2 linked regions of the Reyranella humidisoli genome follow. The protein of the gene in region 1 interacts with the protein of each later gene in a pairwise test. Links are inferred from orthologs where the notes say so. Each region holds a gene or a part of one and is shown on either strand. Other genes may lie near its edges.

Evidence for each region.
Region 2: the proteins of KQ910_RS11070 (region 1) and grxD interact in binary tests that used the Escherichia coli proteins (3 or more experiments, as listed by UniProt). The link is inferred for Reyranella humidisoli from one-to-one orthologs.

The regions. Positions count from the first base shown.
Region 1 is NZ_JAHOPB010000001.1:2,269,930-2,273,080, forward strand. The notes cover bases 319-3,151. They hold KQ910_RS11070 (BolA family protein), read left to right. Parts: upstream 319-1,510; coding sequence 1,511-1,792; downstream 1,793-3,151. Other genes in these bases: cobS (cobaltochelatase subunit CobS), read right to left, coding at 319-754; KQ910_RS11065 (J domain-containing protein), read right to left, coding at 866-1,447; KQ910_RS11075 (DUF2889 domain-containing protein), read right to left, coding at 1,789-2,442; KQ910_RS11080 (HlyC/CorC family transporter), read right to left, coding at 2,471-3,151. In the rest of the region: more of cobS, read right to left, coding at 1-318. UniProt on the Escherichia coli protein: Transcriptional regulator that plays an important role in general stress response. Has many effects on cell morphology, cell growth and cell division. Acts by regulating the transcription of many genes, including dacA (PBP-5), dacC (PBP-6), ampC and mreB.
Region 2 is NZ_JAHOPB010000001.1:2,861,466-2,864,544, reverse strand. The notes cover bases 1-2,761. They hold grxD (Grx4 family monothiol glutaredoxin), read left to right. Parts: upstream 1-1,090; coding sequence 1,091-1,432; downstream 1,433-2,761. Other genes in these bases: KQ910_RS13820 (Calx-beta domain-containing protein), read left to right, coding at 1,747-2,761; KQ910_RS13830 (BolA/IbaG family iron-sulfur metabolism protein), read left to right, coding at 799-1,035; purL (phosphoribosylformylglycinamidine synthase subunit PurL), read left to right, coding at 1-788. In the rest of the region: more of KQ910_RS13820, read left to right, coding at 2,762-3,079. UniProt on the Escherichia coli protein: Monothiol glutaredoxin involved in the biogenesis of iron-sulfur clusters.

The sequences.
Region 1 (3,151 bases):
TGGCGGCGATGGTCTTGCGGCCCTCGTCGCTGTTGTAGTGCGGCGTCTTGGCGGCGACGATGTTCACTTCCTGCTCGTGCGGCAGGTAGTTCAGTGTCGTCACGATCGACCAGCGGTCCATCTGGCCCTGGTTGATCTGCTGCGTGCCGTGATAGAGGCCCGTCGTGTCGCCGAGGCCGACCGTGTTGGCGGTCGAGAACAAGCGGAACGCCGGATGCGGATGGATGACCTTGTTCTGGTCGAGCAGGGTCAGCTTGCCGTCGACCTCGAGCACGCGCTGGATCACGAACATCACGTCGGCGCGGCCGGCGTCGTATTCGTCGAACACCAGGGCCGTCGGGTTCTGCAGCGCCCACGGCAGGATGCCTTCGCGGAATTCGGTGACCTGCTTGCCGTCGCGCAGCACGATCGCATCCTTGCCGATCAGGTCGATACGCGAGATGTGGCTGTCGAGGTTGACGCGCAGGCAGGGCCAGTTGAGGCGGGCCGCGACCTGCTCGATGTGGGTCGACTTGCCGGTGCCGTGATAGCCCTGGACCATGACGCGCCGGTTGTGGGCGAAGCCGGCGAGGATCGCCATCGTCGTGTCGCCATCGAACAGGTAGGCGTCGTCGACCTCGGGCACGTGCTCGGTCGGGGCACTGAAAGCCGGGACTTCCATGTCGCTGTCGATGCCGAAAACCTGGCGCGCAGAAACCTTGATATCCGGCATGCCCGAAACATTCTGGCGGGCCGCGGTCGTCGTAGAGGCCATCACACGAATTCCTACAAAACAATGCCCGCCAATTGCGGGCGGAACGATAGTCGCAGGCAGGATTGTATGCTGCAAGCGGCCAAATGCACGGACAGCCCCAAGCCGGGCTAATCAGTCGGCCGGAAGGTTCTCGGAGGCCCGCAGAGTGGAATAGGCGGCGTTGATTTCCTTCAGCTTTTCCTCGGCTTCCCGCGCCCCGCCATTGGCGTCGGGATGGTGCAGTTTCACCAGCTCCTTGTAGCGGGATTTCACAACTTTCCGGGTCAGCGGCCAGGAAAGTTCGAGGACGTCCAGCGCATTGCGCTCGGCCGGGGTCAGCTGCTCGCTGCCGTCATACTTCGGCGGCGGCTTTTCGCCGAGGCCGGCATCGTCGGCGAGGCCCAGCGGGTCCTTGATATGGGCGTAGGGATTGCCGTTGCGGCGGGCACCCAGCGGCCAGACGGGACGGCGCCACGTCGTGTCGGCGCGGATGTGGGCCTCGATCTGGTCGGAGTCGAGGCCGGCGAAGTAATCCCACTTCTTGTTGTAGTCGCGAACGTGCTCTAGGCAGAACCAGCGATATTCGTCGAGCTTGTCGCGGGCGCGGGGCGCACGATATTCACCCTGCAGGCGGCAGCCCGGGGCCTCGCAGACGCGCTGGTGCGGCTTCGCACCGTCCATTGCCGCCAGTGGGTTCGCTCGTCGTCGGGCCATCGGGCTAATATGTGTTCACGAATGTGACCCGGCAAGTGAGGCCGGCAGAAGAGGGTGGCAGTCATGGGCAAGGTGGCGACGGCGATCGATGGCAAGCTCCGCGCGACCTTTGCGCCGGTGCGCCTTGCCATCGAAGACGAGTCCTCCAAGCATCACGGCCATGCGGGTTGGCGCGAAGGCGGCGAGACGCATTTCCGGGTCGAGATCGTCTCGGATGCCTTCGAAGGCAAGACCCGGGTCGCGCGCCAGCGCCTCGTCTATGCCGCCCTCAAGGAAGAACTCGACGCCGGCCTGCACGCGCTGGCGATGGAAACGCTGACACCAGCGGAAGACGGAAAGCGCTAGCCTTCCATCTCCACGTCCTTGCCCTCGACGGCAGCCCGGACGGCTTCGGCGTCGGGGCCGGTGTAGAAGTGCGGGACCCATCGCTTGGTGACTTCGCTGTCCGATGCCCAGGTGTGGCAGGTGTCGAGCATGTAAGGCTTGCGGCGCGGCTTCGGCGCGGCGTTCGGATCCTTGGGCGGCAAGGTTCCGGTATTTTCGCGATGCTCCCGGTTGAGGTCGCGGGCCTTCTTCGACGACACGGTCTGGAAGGCGGTGGTCGCCACCGGCCCCAGCAGTTCGACGATGTGGGTGCAGCCATGCACGCCGCCCAGCCGCTCGCGCACCGCGCGGTGGAAGCCGCCGCCGATGCGCAGGCCGATCAGTTTGCGAAACGCCGGCGCGATGTCGCCGCACATGCTGTACGGCGATTTGTCGGTGACGGCCTCGGCATCGACGATCGTGAAGGCGTGGTCGATCGTCAGCCGGATCGACATGTCATGCACGAAATCGCCGGGCTTCAGCGGCCCGCGCCATTCATTGGCATGCTCGTAGGTCTTTTCGTCGGTGATGCGGCCTTCGATGTCCCACAGCCCGTCGTCGCGGAAGAAGCCCTGGCAGACGACGCGCCGAGTGTGAAGGTGCTGTCGCCCGATCGGTGGCGAAAGCGGCATGGTGGTTCCCCGTAATGTCAGGTGGAGGTCAGTTGCCCGCCTGTATGGCGGCGGGCGGCACGATCCGCAACTCGGCGATGCGCGTGCCCTCGCGCTTCAAAATCTCGAAGCGGAAGCCGTAAAATGCATAAACCTGGCCCACTTCCGGGATGCGGCGCGCCTCGTGCAGCACCAGTCCGGCGATGGTCGTGGCGACGCCCTCGGGCAGGCCCCAGCCGAATTCGCGGTTGAGGTCGCGGATCGGCACGTCGCCCTGGCAGACCATGCTGCCGTCGTCGCGCCGCGCGACGCCGCGGCGGATGGCATCGTGCTCGTCCTCGATGTCTCCGACGATCTCCTCGATGATGTCCTCGAGCGTCACGATGCCGCGCAGCGCGCCGTACTCGTCGACCACGATCGCGAAATGCTCATGGCGGGCACGGAACGCCTCGAGCTGATCGAACAGGACCGTCGATTCGGGAATGAACCAGGGAGCGGTCATGATCGCATCGATCTTCACCGCGGCGGGATCGCCGGCGGCCTTCACGGCGCGGAACAGGTCCTTGGCGTGGACGACGCCCACCACGTTGTCGGCCTCCCCGCGATAGAGCGGGATGCGCGTGTAGGGCGCCGCCAGCATCTGCGTCACGATGGAATCGGTCGGCTGGTCGGCATCGATCAGCACCACGTTGCCGCGATGGGTCATCACGTCGCCCACCGTACGGTCGCC
Region 2 (3,079 bases), 590 kb from region 1 along the record:
CCGTGGCCGAGGCGTGGCGCAACATCACGGCCGTCGGCGCGCGGCCGCTCGCCGTCACCGACAACATGAACTTCGGCAACCCGCAGAAGCCCGAGATCATGGGCCAGTTCGCGGGTGCCATCATGGGCATGGCCGAGGCCTGCACCGCCCTCGACTTCCCCGTCGTGTCGGGCAACGTCTCGCTCTACAACGAGACCGAAGGCCGTCCGATCCTGCCGACTCCGACCATCGGCGCGGTGGGCGTGATCGACGACATCGCGACCTCGGCGGGCTCGCGCCTGGTCAAGGACGGCCTCGCCCTCGTGCTGGTCGGCGACACCAAGGGCTGGCTCGGCCAGTCGATCTACCTGCGTGAACTGCATGGCCGCGAGGAAGGCGCACCGCCGCCGGTCGATCTCGCGGTCGAACGCCGCAACGGCGATTTCGTGCGCGGGCAGATCGTGGGCCGCAAGGTCGAGGCCTGCCACGACCTGTCGGACGGCGGCCTGCTGGTGGCGCTGGCCGAGATGTGCCTGTCGGGCAGCACCGGCGCCTCGATCAAGCTGCCGGCCGGCGGGCCCTCCCCGCACGCCTTCCTGTACGGCGAGGACCAGGGCCGCTACCTGATCGCGACCGATGATGGCGGCGCCCTCGTCGAGGCCGCGACCAAGGCCGGTGTCCCGGCCGTCCTTCTGGGCTATTCCGGCGGCCCCGACATTGTTGTCGAGGGGCTGCTCAGCGTTCCGCTGCAGGAACTGCGCGACGCCCACGAAGCCTGGCTTCCGGGCTACATGAACAGCGCCGCCTAGGGAGACCGCCATGCCGATGCACGCCGACGACATCGTCCGCCTGATCAAGGAGGGCATTCCCGACGCCGAGGTCGAGATCCAGGACCTGGCCGGCGACGGAGACCACTACGCCGCTACGGTCATTTCCGCCTCGTTTGCCGGTAAATCCAAGATCCAGCAGCACCAGGCGGTCTATGGGGCGCTGGGCGGCCGCATGGGCGGTGTCCTGCATGCGCTCAAGCTGACCACCATGGCGCAGCGCCCCTGAACGCCCTATATTCTGGCAAACCCCGCGCCCCGGCGGCGCTTCACGGAGATCGATCATGAGCGAACCCCAGGTGTTCGAGCGTATCCGCGACGAGATCGGCAAGAATGACGTTTTGCTGTTCATGAAGGGCACGCCCGTGTTTCCCCAGTGCGGCTTCTCGGCCGCGGTGGTCGACGTGCTGAGCCAGCTCGGCGTGAAGTTCCACGGCGTCAACATCCTCGTCGACCCGGAACTGCGCCAGGGCATCAAGGAATTCAGCCAGTGGCCGACGATCCCCCAGCTCTACGTGAAGGGCGAGTTCGTCGGCGGCTGCGACATCATCCGCGAGATGTTCGAGACCGGCGAACTGGAGCAGGTCTTCAAGGAGAAGGGCGTGGCGCTGGCGGAAGCCGCCTAACGCCTTCCACAGGAAGGCGTCGGCGGGCGCCGGTGCTTCGCGACGCGCGAGAGCCCGCTTACACGCAATAGTCGACGAAACCGCGGGCTCATACCCCGCGGTTTTTCTTTGGGCTTCGATCTTTCTGAAATCGTGCGCCCGGCGCGTGCTCCACGCGTCGTTGGATCGAACGCATCGAGATGCGTTCATTCATCCGGGCGCGCGTGTCAGCCTGTGTGACCAATTCGTGATCGAGATTGCAGCCTTCGACGGGTGCGACATCGAACGGTTATGGTCCCGGGGTACGCACTTGAGTTGAAGTCGGAGGGCGCGGCATGTCGAACGGGACTTTCACCGAGTTTCTCAACGCGCTGCGGGCATTCGAATCGGGTGTCGACTACGATCGCTATGTCTCGGGACGGATCACCGAATGGCAGATCCGGAGCTGGGTGGGCGATGACAACTGGAACGCCTATCAGGCCGGCCAGCTGTCGTGGCGTGACATGCAGTACACCTCCGTGAATGCGCTGGGCTTCGTCGGCTATCAGTTCGGCGAGCCACTGCTCATCGACCTCGGCTACTATCACGGCAACACCGGCAACCTGTGGACCGGCCATTTCACCGGCAAGAACGGTGTCGACAGCTTCGCCACGCTCAAGACCGACATCCAGGAATCCATCATCCTCGATGCCTTCGGCTACAACCTCAACGTCATCGAGAGCGGGCTCGAGGCCAAGGGCACCAGCCTCGACGCGCTGATCGGGACCCAGCGCACCTATATGGATACCAACGGGCAGAGCGTCACCGTCACGCTCACCCTCACCGGCATCCTTGCCGCCGCTCATCTGCGTGGGGCCTGGGGCACGCTTGACCTTCTCAACAACGGCAGCGCCTCGGCCGACGAGTACGGCACCTCCATCCTCAAATACATTCAGCAGTTCGGTGCCTATGACGCGCCGGGCTATTCGACCATCATCGCCGCCCACGAGTCCGGCAAGACACTCGCCTTCGCCGAGGAGCTCTGTAACGACGACTTCAACGATGACGGCACCGTCTCCGACTATTCAGGTTGGGACGGCACTCAGGCGGACGGCGGCTCTGGCGGCGGAGAGACCGGTGGCGGCAGCGATACCGGTGGCGACGGAGAGACGGGTGGCGACGGCGCGGCCACCGTGACCACCATCAACTGGATGTGGGGCACCAGTACGGTCCTCGCCTTCGACCCGGACCTCGACGTTCTCGATTTCGGCTGGTTCCAGAAGGACAATTTTTCCATCGCCGAGGTGGGCGGCTCGGTCGTCATCACCATCACCGGCAACAACCAGGCCTACAGGCTCGAGGGCGTGACGCTCGCCGAACTGAGCATGGACAACATCCGCGCCAAGGATGCGAGCGCGATCCAGAAATGGGACTCGGCCCTGGACACGGCGGAGCCGGCGATGCCCAGCCTGTCCATCGCCGACGTGTCGGTGCAGGAGGGCAACGCCGGCACCAGGCTCATGACCTTCACCGTGATCCTGTCCGCGGCGGCAGCCGGCCCGGTCACGGTCGCCTATTCCACGGCTGACGGCACCGCCACGTCCGGCAGCGACTATGTTGCCGCAAGCGGCAACCTCACCTTCGCTGCGGGGGAAACGTCGAAGACCCTCCAGGTGACGGTCAATGGCG